2 linked regions of the Flexistipes sp. genome follow. Each later gene encodes a partner of the first gene's protein in a complex. Links are inferred from orthologs where the notes say so. Each region holds a gene or a part of one and is shown in the gene's direction. Other genes may lie near its edges.

The links. The genes of interacting proteins can lie anywhere in the genome.
Region 2: the proteins of dnaG (region 1) and dnaB are in contact, whole or in part, in a crystal structure (PDB 2R6A), measured with the Geobacillus stearothermophilus proteins. The link is inferred for Flexistipes sp. from one-to-one orthologs. Residues at the interface, in WP_049624496.1 of Geobacillus stearothermophilus: Lys456, Leu457, Leu458, Pro459, Ala460, Asn463, Ala464, Leu467, Leu535, Leu536, Ile537, Ala538, Gln544, Glu545, Asp548, Tyr549, His552; in WP_033016901.1 of Geobacillus stearothermophilus: Ser13, Glu15, Ala16, Gln18, Glu91, Leu92, Asp94, Ala95, Val96, Pro97, Thr98, Ala99, Ala100, Asn101, Tyr104, Tyr105, Ile108.

What each region holds. Positions count from the first base shown.
Region 1 is NZ_JAXKVW010000004.1:48,853-54,720, forward strand. What follows is about bases 2,869-5,868. They hold dnaG (DNA primase), read left to right. Parts: upstream 2,869-3,507; coding sequence 3,508-5,229; downstream 5,230-5,868. Other genes in these bases: UMU13_RS04385 (hypothetical protein), read left to right, coding at 2,942-3,511; rpoD (RNA polymerase sigma factor RpoD), read left to right, coding at 5,281-5,868. In the rest of the region: UMU13_RS04370 (ABC transporter permease), read left to right, coding at 1-499; UMU13_RS04375 (glycine betaine ABC transporter substrate-binding protein), read left to right, coding at 527-1,399; UMU13_RS04380 (ABC transporter ATP-binding protein), read right to left, coding at 1,745-2,701. UniProt on the Escherichia coli protein: RNA polymerase that catalyzes the synthesis of short RNA molecules used as primers for DNA polymerase during DNA replication.
Region 2 is NZ_JAXKVW010000001.1:171,845-177,643, reverse strand. The notes cover bases 1,685-4,615. They hold dnaB (replicative DNA helicase), read left to right. Parts: upstream 1,685-2,428; coding sequence 2,429-3,802; downstream 3,803-4,615. Other genes in these bases: lpxC (UDP-3-O-acyl-N-acetylglucosamine deacetylase), read left to right, coding at 4,103-4,615; rplI (50S ribosomal protein L9), read left to right, coding at 1,969-2,415; UMU13_RS00760 (regulatory protein RecX), read left to right, coding at 1,685-1,988. In the rest of the region: recombinase RecA, read left to right, coding at 1-381; UMU13_RS00765 (type IV pilus twitching motility protein PilT), read left to right, coding at 374-1,495; more of UMU13_RS00760, read left to right, coding at 1,476-1,684; more of lpxC, read left to right, coding at 4,616-5,014. UniProt on the Escherichia coli protein: The main replicative DNA helicase, it participates in initiation and elongation during chromosome replication. Travels ahead of the DNA replisome, separating dsDNA into templates for DNA synthesis.

The sequences.
Region 1 (5,868 bases):
CCCTATAGGTATATTGGCAGCACTTTATCAGAAAGTATATAAAATAGTTACGCCAATTCTGGATTTTATGCAGACACTGCCTGCTTTTGTATATCTTATTCCCGCTATTTCTTTTTTCGGTCTGGGGAAAGTACCTGCGATATTTGCTACAGTTATTTTCTCCATTCCTCCTACGATACGTTTAACAGCTCTTGGAATCCGTCAGGTTCCGAAAGATCTCGTTGAATGTTCGGAAGCTTTTGGTTCCAATAAGAAGCAGCGTTTGGTTCAATTGCAGCTTCCTATTGCCAAATCGACAATAATGGCAGGGGTCAACCAGACGATTATGCTCGCTCTTTCAATGGTTGTTATTGCAGCTATGATTGGTGCAGCCGGACTTGGTGGCGAAGTTTGGCGTGGTATACAGAGACTTTGGGTAGGCAGAAGTTTTGAAGCCGGTATAGGTATTGTTATTATCGCTATAATACTTGATCGTATCACACAAAGTGTGGCGAAATAGAAGCACAAAAATAAAAAGGAGGTCAAAATGAAAAAATTGACTAAAATTATTGCTGTAATGCTGACAATGTTAATTTTGTCTGCAACTGCAGTTATGGCTAAGCAAGAGAAAGTTACCATTCCTTATGTGGAATGGGCAAGGTGTGTGGCAATTACACATGTTGCAGGTGGTATCCTTGAAGACTTAGGATATGATGTTCAGCTCAGATCCGTTGCAAACGCTGCAATGTGGGCATCAGTAAATACTGGCGATTCCGATGCACTTATGTGTGCCTGGCTACCTCTCACTCATGGTGACCTTTATAAGAAATACCAGGATGGCATTGAGAATGCCCAGACAAACTATGAGGGAGCAGTTACAGGTCTTGTAGTACCTTCCTATGTTAAAGCTGACAGTATTTCAGAACTTGCAGATTATAAAGAGAAGTTCAACGGTGAAATCATAGGTATTGATCCCGGTGCAGGTATGTCCAAGGCGATTGACAAGGCTATTAAAAATGATACATCAAATCTCGGCGAGTTTAGGTATGTGACCGGCAGTGGTGCTATTATGATGGCAAGCCTTGACAGAGCAATCAAAAATAACGAATGGATCGTTGTTCCTCTTTGGAAACCTCATTGGGCATTCGGTGCTTATGATCTGAAAGTTCTGAAAGATAAAAACGGTATTTTCAGTGAATCTGAAACAATTGACACCATTGTACGTAAAGATTTGAAAGAGGATGACAAGCTTCTGTACAGTTTTTTCAGCAACTTTGACTGGACAAAGTTAGATCTCAGTCCTGTTTTACTTGATAACAAGAACCAGATGGCTCCTTCAAAGAGTGCCGAGAAATTTATCGAGAATAACAAAGAGAAGATCAACAAGCTGTTAGAACCTGTTAAAGAAGCAGCTAAGTAAGTAATGTTAATCCTGCCACTAACTTTTAGTGGCAGGATTTTTCATTTCTGTAATACCTACCACATTATACAAACAAATAACTTATATAACCTATAAAACATCTATGAACCTTATAACCTTACTACCACACACATAAAACTGTAGATTATAAGCAGAGACGCAGAAATTATTAGCATATAGATGGAGACCTCTCCGCTTCGGTCGAGGTGACAATTTTTTGCACAACATCCGCGTTGTGCGGCTAAATAGAATGTAAACATAAGGCATTCTTTCGAGCGCACACTTAAAGCGTTTAGTGCGCGGTTATCACCTCAACTATCTCTCCATCTCCCTATCTCATAAGTCTTACTTTTGCAAAAGCGGGTGATGACATTTGTAGTTAATGCTTCCATTTATCTCAGGTTTTTTGGTTTCACATATATTTGTCATATGATTGCATCTGTCGTGAAATACGCATCTGTTATCATCTTCAGCGGTATTGGATTTAATTGTGCCCGGAATGGAAAAAAGGAAATCTTCTTTTTTGTTAATATCAGGGATGCAGCTTTTCAGAGCATAGGTATACGGATGCCTTATTATATTTGATTTAAGATCAGAAGCACTTATCTTTTCCATTAACTCGCCGGCATATAAAATTAAAATGTTGTCACATATTGTCTGTAGCAGAGACAGATCATGGGAGATGAATATAATTGAGATTGATTTTTGTTTATTCAGTTTAAGCAGTAAATCTATTATCTGAGCCTGAATTGTAACATCCAGAGCAGTTGTGGGTTCGTCTGCAATAAGAATTTCGGGATTTGTTGAAAGGGCGAGTGCTATCATAACTCTTTGGTTCATTCCGCCGCTTAAATTATGCGGATAACTTTTCATGCGTTCCTCAGGATGATCTATTTCAACTTCCGAAAGCAGTTTGACAGCCTCTTTTTCAGCTTCTTTCTTATTCATACCCTTATTAAATGTTATAAGAGTTTCAATAAGTTGGTAACCTACTGTAAATACCGGATTTAGTGAAGCGGAAGGGTTCTGGAATATCATTGAGAAAAAGCGGCCGCGATACTTTTTCAAATGGGAAAGACTGGAATATTTTTCACCTTTTATACTGATTGTGCCGTCTGTTTTTATGAGAGGCTCCTTTATCAGCCCCATCAATGTTTTTGAAAGGACTGTCTTTCCCGAGCCTGATTCTCCTGCAATTCCAAGGATCTCACCTTTTTTAAGTTCCAGTGAAATATCTCTTAAGATATAAGTTCTTGGTTGGGAATGCTTTAGTTCTACAAAGAGGTTATTTGCCTGAATCATGTGAAAATAATATTTGAAAAATTTTACTTTGTCTATAAAATTATATTAAAGAGCTTTGAGTAATTTAAAAAACAAAAAATAAGACCTTTGAATAATTTGTTTTTCCATGTTTTAGGAAGTGGGACTTTAGTCCCGCAGGCCTGTGAATACTGAATTTCAAAAGAACGCTTGCCCGGCTAAAGCCGCGCTTCCTGAGTTATTCAAAGGTCTTAAAATAATATTCGGTGATTTTTATATTATATGCAAAAATTAATTTTTTTAAACGACTGGTTCTTTAATGAAAAACTGCTGTACGATAGTTTTGAGCCGTTGACAAACCGTTTTGATGTGGAAATATCTAAATCTTCTGATTTCTTGAATATAGGAGAAAATGATATTATTGCAGGGTGGGGCAGCGGTTGCCTGGATATCCTGGAAGCTATGAATAAAAGCGACTTGAATAATATTAAAATTTTAATTTCACCATACCTCGATTACGATTATTTTGTTTACAACAGCAGCGATAAATCAGGTGAATTTGAAGCGACGTATCGAAAAAAAACAGGTATACTGGAAGATGAATATATTGATACTGAGAGGGACATAACCAAAAATCGCGGCAAAGTTGTATATCCTGATAAAAATCGATGGTTCACAAATACATACGTTTTTATCGGGGATTCTGACCGTCTTGTGCTTTTTAAGTACCATCTGTATTTTGCAGAAATGTATAACGGATGCTCTTTTCACCTTATTGAAAACGCTGGGTTTGCCCCTTTTTACAAAAGTGGTGATTTCCTGGATATTCTGGAGGCTAATGCACCCTTATGACAAGATCAGAAGGTTTGCTGGAAGAAATTTTGGAAAGGGTGGATATTGCTGAGTATATTTCCCAATTTGTCGATTTGAAGAAAACGGGCAGCAGCTTTAAAGGGTTATGCCCTTTTCATGATGAAAGAACCCCTTCATTCTCTGTAACACCTGAGAAAAAACTTTACCACTGTTTTGGATGCGGTGCAGCCGGCAATGTCGTTGGATTTGCAATGAAATATCATAACCTGGATTTTGTGGATGCAATGAAAATGCTGTGTGAGCGTTACAATATCGTATTCGAGCAGCGAGAGCGCCCGAGACATTACAATGAGATACTTGAAATTCATAAAGAGCTTCTTGTCCGTTCCAAGCAGGATTTAATCGGTAATACCGGCAGGCATGCTTTGGAGTATATGCTGAAAAGAGGTTTTGACAGGCAGATACTGGATGAGTTTGATATCGGTTTTTTCCCGGAAAATTTTGACATATCGTTTTTAAGGAAAAAATATTCCAAAAATTCACTTGCAGCTACAGGTCTTTTTTACGAATATTCCGGGCGGTTGAAATTTAAGTTTGCTGGCCGGCTGAGTTTCCCCATTAAAGATACTATGGGGAATGTTATTGCCTTCAGCGGACGGTCACTGAAAGATGATGTGAAACCGAAATATATAAATTCGCCCACGACAGATGTTTTTGAAAAACGCAAATTTCTCTACAACATGGACGGTGCTAAATCTAAGATGAAAGAGGAAAAAACGGGAATTGTTGTAGAAGGTTATATCGACGTAATGCGGTGCAGTCAGGCAGGTATCAAAAATACCGTTTCTCCTATGGGAACATCCTTTACTAAAGAGCAGGCAGCGCTTCTTAAACGTTACTGCGATGATGTCATACTCGTGTTTGACGGAGATTTTGCAGGAAAAAAAGCAGCTTACAGATCACTGGAAACGTTTATAGATATAAATTTTTTCCCACAGGTTGTTTTTCTGCCGGAGGAGGATGATCCTGATTCTTTGATAAAAGAAAAAGGTGTTTCTGCTTTTTTGGAAAAGCTTGAAAGCAGAAAAGATTTGTTTGTCACTTATATAAACAATTTGTCAAAGTATGCAGATTCATACCAGAAAAAGCTCAAAATCATAGAAAGGATTAAATCACTCCTGATCAAAGTTAAAAACCCGTATTTAAAAGATGAGTATTTTGCCCAGACAGCAAAGATTTTTGGTTTAAATGAAGAAACTTTACGCAAAGATATTGAATTTTCTTCACATAAGAATACTTTTAATACAATTGAAAAAAGAGGTGGTAAATTAAATTATTTTTGTGAGGAAAATTTTCTCGCCTCCTTATTTAGTCTTTCAGAAGATGTTATCGATTCTTTGTTGGAAGATATGAATGAAGAATATTTCAGTGATGAAAATTTTAGAAAGATTTATAAAAAAATTATTGATGTTTTGAAAAATGGTGATATTATGCATGTTCTGCTCAATGATGAAGAGATAGGGGAGATTGCCTCGAACATCTTAATCACGGACTTTGGGGATGAAGATCCTTATGCCGTGGCTCTTAAAAACAAAAATAAGTTAAGGTTTAATTATCTGGAAAGGATGAAAAAAATTAAAATCAATGAACTTAGTCAGTTCAAAAACGATCCTGTTAAATCTGAAGAAATACTTGAAAAACTCAATAAAATATTAACCGAAATTAAAGAACTCAGATCGTCAGTTTTGGAGGTTTAAACGTCTATGCCTAAGAAAATAAAAATACCCGAAGTTAAGCAACTCATCTCCATGGGCAAAGAGAAAGGCTTTGTTACCTTTGATGAGATAAACGAACTGTTGTCCGAAGATATTATTTCTACGGAACTTATTGATGATGTTTTGATGCTTCTTGCTCAATTAAAAATCGATGTTCTTGACAATAACAACAAGAAAAACTCATTACTGTCTCACAGCAATATTGAAGAAGAAAGCTCTGAAAGCGGTGAGGAAGAAGTGAGTGTTGAAGCAGCTATCAGTACCGATGATCCTGTGAGGCTTTATCTGCGTGAAATGGGTAACATACCCCTTTTAAGCAGAGAAGAAGAAATAGATGTGGCTAAAGAAATAGAAGAGGGGCAGCGAAAGGTTATTAAAAGTGTACTTTCTTTTCCCACAACGGCCAAGCAGATTATGGAAATAGCTGAAAATATAAAAATGGGCGAGATGAAATTAAAGGACATTATTGATGTGGATGATGATCTGGACACTGAATCTGATGAAATCGTCGATTATGAAGAGCTTGATGAAGAAGAAATTAAAGTATTAAAAGATGAAAGGGAAATCAAAATAAAAGAGGATTTCCTGGGTGTCCTGGAAGATATTGTTGCACAGCTCAAA
Region 2 (5,799 bases), on another replicon or contig:
GAGGTGAAAAGGACAGCGTCTCTTAAAGAAAAGGATGAAACAGTAGGCAATCATGTGCTGGCTAAGGTTGTGAAAAATAAAGTCGCTCCTCCTTTCAGACAGGCGGAGTTTGACATTATGTTCGGTAAAGGGATTTCAAGAGAAGGCATTTTGATTGATATGGGAGTAAAGGAAAATATTATTTCCAAAGCCGGTGCCTGGTTCAGTTACGGCAATACCAGGCTTGGACAGGGCAAGGAAAATACCAGAGCCTATTTAATGGAAAACAGTGAGATAGCAGAGGAAATAGAGAATCAGATTAAAAAGAATCACAATATCCCTGTAACGGAAAACCCGTCTGAAAAAGCCGGACGAAAACAGGAGGAACAGCCCGATGATTGACATTACCAGTATTTTGACTACTGCAGTAAAAAAAAGGGCTTCGGATATTCACCTTAAAGCCGGCAGACATCCTATTTTCAGGATAGACGGCAAGCTTATTCAATCCCCCGATTTCCCAAAACTTTCAGCTGAAGAGCTTTTGAAAACAGCCGCTTCAATGATGAGTAATAACATAAGGGCAAAGTTTAAAGAACGCCTTGAAGCTGATTTTTCGTATAGTGTGAAAGATTTGGGTCGTTTCAGGGTTAATGCCTATCTTCAGAGGGGGAGCGTTGTTTTGGTAATGAGGTCGATCCCCAGAAATATCCCCTCTATTGAAGAGCTCAATCTGCCTGAGGTTCTCAAGAACGTGGCAATGCAGCAAAGGGGACTGGTTCTTGTTACAGGAACGACCGGTACAGGTAAATCAACAACTTTGGCTTCCATGATAAAATACATTAATACAGAAAGAGAAGTTAATGTGATAACTATTGAAGACCCAATTGAATTCCTGCACAGAGACAATAAATCGATAATATCCCAACGGGAAATAGGTACGGATACTTTGAATTTTCCTGATGCCTTGAAATATTCCCTCAGACAGGATCCGGATGTGATACTGGTTGGTGAGATGAGAGATGTGGAAACTATCGAGACTGCACTTCTTGCTGCTGAAACGGGACACCTTGTAATGTCCACCCTGCATACTCTGGATGCTCCTGAGACGATTAACAGGATTATTACCGTATTTCCTCCCTATCATCAGAGACAGGTTAGGATGCAGCTGGCCTCTATTCTTAAGGCGGTTATTTCAATGCGCTTGGTTCCAAAGGCCGATGGAAAAGGAAGAGTTCCGGCGGTGGAAGTGATGGTAAACACACCGACGATTAAAGACTGTATAATCGATAAAGAAAAAATGAGTCAGATCGGCGATTTTATGGAATCAGGCAAAAGTATGTACGGTTCTCAAAGTTTTGATCAGTCTCTGTACTCACTTTACCAAAAAGGGTTGGTTACTTATGATGAGGCTGTTAAATGGGCCACCCGCCCCGATGACTTTACTCTCAGAGTTAAAGGGATAACAACAACATCCGATGCAAAATGGCAGGATAATAATGGGGAGCAGACAGAATAAAACTCCCGAAAGTTATGTTTATGGTATATTAGCTAAGAAAGATTTTACCGAGGGAGAGATAGCTTACAGACTTAAACGCAGATTCGACTTGTCCGAGAGTGAAGTGAGTGCAATTCTGGATAAGCTGAAACGGTTCAATTTTATTGATGATGAACGGTTTGTGAAACTTTTTACACTGACAAAGCTAAGGCAGGGGTACGGCCCCTATTACATTTGCAGAAAGCTTTCGGAAAAAATGGTTGATATCTCCGTGGAAGATGTGGAAGAAATTGCTTTTAAAGAAAATTTGGAAATTGAGCAGATAGCTGTTGACGTTTGCAGAAATAAGGTTAGAAATATTACGAACAAAAGCGGGAAAATATCAGAAAATACCCCTTCTGCTATCAGTGTTTATAAAAAATGCTTTGACTTTTTGGTCAGAAGAGGTTTTGATATTGAACTTTCAAGAAGAATAGCAAAGGAGGAGTCAAAATATGAAGGTGATTTTTCTTAAAGATGTTAAAGGAACAGCTCATGAAGGTGATGTCAAAGAGGTTAAAGACGGCTATGCCCGTAATTACCTTATGCCTAAAGGTCTTGTTGCACCGGCTACAGAAGCCAATTTGAAAAAACTTGAGAGCAGGAAAGATAAAATTAAAGCAAAGGAAGAGACAAAACTTTCTGTGGCAAAAGAAAAAGCCGAAAAACTAAGCAGTCTGGAGATAAACCTGACAATGAAAGCAGGGGAGAAAGGAAGGCTTTTCGGTGCAGTCACTTCACAGGATATAGCTGATGCTATCAGTGAGAAAGGCATAGATGTGGATAAAAAGGATATTGAACTTAAAAATCCTATCAAGGAAATCGGAGAACATACTGTTACAATCGGTCTTTACAAGGAAGCCAAGGCTGATGTAAAAGTTAATATCAAAGCTGAAGAATAGACAGGCAGGTGTAATGGCTAACGGTTATACTAAAAATTACAGAAACAATACGGCTTATTCTGACAATAACAGCCCCGCCATCAAGAAGCCACCTTATAGCATGGAGGCCGAACAGGCTGTACTTGCTTCTATACTTATTGACGATAAGGCGCTTGATAAAATTGTGCATCTTCTGGGGGTCAGTGATTTTTATTACCCCCCTCATAAAATAATTTTTAAAGAACTTATGGAGCTTGCCCATAATAATAAGCCGCTGGATATTGTAACCCTCGTTAGTTCCCTCAATGACAAAGAGCTTACAGAAAAAGCAGGCGGGGTGGATTATATTTCTGAGCTGGTGAATATTATACCCAATTCGGCCAATATTGTTCATTACGCCAATATGGTAAAAGACAAAGCGCTGTTGCGGGCGTTAATCGAGTTTAGCTCAGATATTGCCGAGAAGTCCTATTCATATACCGGTGAAATCAGCAGTTTAGTTGACGAAGCTGAGAAGCATATTTTCAGTCTGGCTGAATTCAAACTTAAGAATGAAGTTCAGCCGATAGGTGTGGTAATAAAGGATACTTTTGAAATTTTAGAAAGTCTTTACGGCAGGAACGAACAGATTACCGGAATACCAACCGGATTTATGGATCTGGACAGGTTAACAAACGGTCTTCAGAAGTCTGACCTTATTATCGTAGCCGGCAGACCCGGTATGGGCAAGACTGCTTTCGCAATGAATCTCGCCCTGAACACCTGCAGCAAGTATGACAGATCGGCAGCTGTTTTTTCTTTGGAGATGTCTTCCGGACAGCTCGTGCAAAGGCTTTTGTCTTCTGAAGCGAAAATAGAGTCTACAAAGCTGCGTAACGGAAGGCTGAACAATGATGAATGGCAGAGACTTGCCAGTGTTGGTTCGGAGTTGAATGATTTGAACCTGTTCCTTGATGACACACCTGCTATTTCATCTATGGAGCTTAGAGCGAAATGCAGAAGGCTTAAGAGGGAATATGATCTGGATGTGGTTATAGTTGATTATCTTCAGCTTATGTCAGGCAGCAGAGCTGAAAGCAGGGAGCAGCAAATTTCAGAAATCTCGAGGGCGCTGAAAGCCCTTGCAAAAGAGCTGAACATTCCGGTCATAGCACTTTCCCAGCTTAACAGGGGTGTTGAAAACAGAACGGATAAAAGACCTGTTCCCTCTGACCTGAGAGAGTCCGGGGCTATTGAACAGGATGCAGACCTTATTATGTTTTTATATCGTGACGAGGTGTATCATCAGGATACAAAGCTTCCCGGAGTTGCCGAACTTATTGTGGCCAAGCATAGAAACGGCCCTACTGATACTATAAAGCTTGCTTTCCTTGAAGAGTACACCCGCTTTGAAAATGCTGAATTATAAACGGCTTAGGCCGGTCTATTATGAGTGTTCGGGTGTATGTTTTTTTTAACACCATGTTGTTTATGTATTACATAAATGTATAATGTTTTTGTTTTTTTATAAATCATAAGATGATATTTGCAATAAGACAGTTTTAGAAAAACTTTATGAAATTTCTTGTAATGGCTGTGTTTAAAGCTTTTGAAAGTTTGAATTGTGAAATAAGTGTTTGCAAAATACTTTATAATCGGATAATATTATAATATATGTTTTTTGGAATGTTTTTTGCTACAATGTTTTGAAGACACAATTGGAGTAAGTATGTATCAAACAACTTTAAATAGAGAGATTTCATTCTCCGGGACGGGATTGCACAGCGGCAGCTATATAGATGTGAATATTAAGCCCGCCCACCCGGACACAGGGATACAGTTTATAAGGAATGATGTTGACAATAGTCAATTAACGAAGGTTTCACCTTTTGATGTTTATTCCACACAACTGGCCACTTCTATTAAATGCGGCGGAGCTTCAATCAGCACTATAGAACATCTTATGGCGGCTTTGTACGGATTGGGTATAGATAATGCGGTTGTGGAAGTAAATGCAGGGGAGATTCCAATCCTTGACGGCAGTGCAGCGCCTTTTGTCGATATACTTTCCCAGGCAGGGGTTAAGGTGTTGGGCAAAAAACGAAAGTACCTTAAATTCAAAAAGCGTATACGAGTTGAATGGGGAGACAAGTGGGTTGAGCTTATTCCTTCCAGATTTCTAAAATTTACATGCCATATAGATTTTGACAACAAGCACGTAAGGGAGCAAAAAGCTTTCTTTAATGTTAGCCCACAAGTTTTTAAGAATGAAATAGCCAAAGCAAGAACATTCGGTTTTAAAGAAGAGGTGGAAAGCCTCTGGCAGATGGGACTGGCCCGCGGCGGTTCTCTCGACAATGCAGTTGTAGTGGGTGATGAGGGAGTAATCAACAGTGAGGGGCTGAGATTCGAGGATGAATTTGTCAGGCACAAGACTTTGGACCTTATTGGAGATGTATCGCTGCTTGGATACAGGTTTTACGGGCATGTGCGCGCTTATAAATCCGGACATCAGCTGAACAACCTTCTGGCAAGAACACTTTTGGAATCAACTGCCTACTACACAGTAACTGAAATAGAAGAAGATTATAAGCAAGCTGGTTATGAAAGTATAGTTCTGGAACCTCAGGGAGCTGTTTAAAGGGATAATATCCCTTTAAACAGCATGTTTCACCAATTTCTTTTTACAAATTATTATTTCTACTGAAGTCACCTCATTTTTCGCAGTGCAAATATTTTTCAATGTAATTTGCACGCATTTCGCAGCCGAAACTCGAAACTACTGCCGCTAACCGTCTACTAGCACCAGCCTTTCAGGCTGGTAAAAATGTTGTATACACAAATTGATTGACTTCGTCAATTTTAGCTATTTACATAGCTGCTAATCGGTCTTTGACCGATGCCAGTGGAACACATTCGACATCGGCTGCTTCATTTGTGCAAATTACATTGAAATCAGTGTCATGTTAGCTAAGTATATGTAAAACAATACTTTTATATAATTTTTGGGGTGATGCCAGATTATTTTTAATAATATCACCGTTTTTTTGCTATTTTTCACTTCCACAACACTTTTCATAATTCAGGAAAAACTGCTCTTGTTGGCAACCTCCCATTTTTTTAGAGCTATGACAATACTCAGATATTGTTAGTACATAGATAGAGATCCCTCGGCTTCGCTCGCCCTGTTAAATATCAGCTTCGCTGATTGCCTACGGCATTTAACGGGGCGAGGGATGACATAAATTGTTGTCTAACATCCGCCTTGGGCGGATAAATAGAATGTAAACATATTTACCAGTCTAAAAGACTGGTGCTAGCCGCAGGCATTCTTTCGAGCAAAGTGAGAAATCTTAACCATATGAAACGACATAACGAATAAATATACAACTGTGCTTAATATTGGGATATCTTCATGAGTGAAAG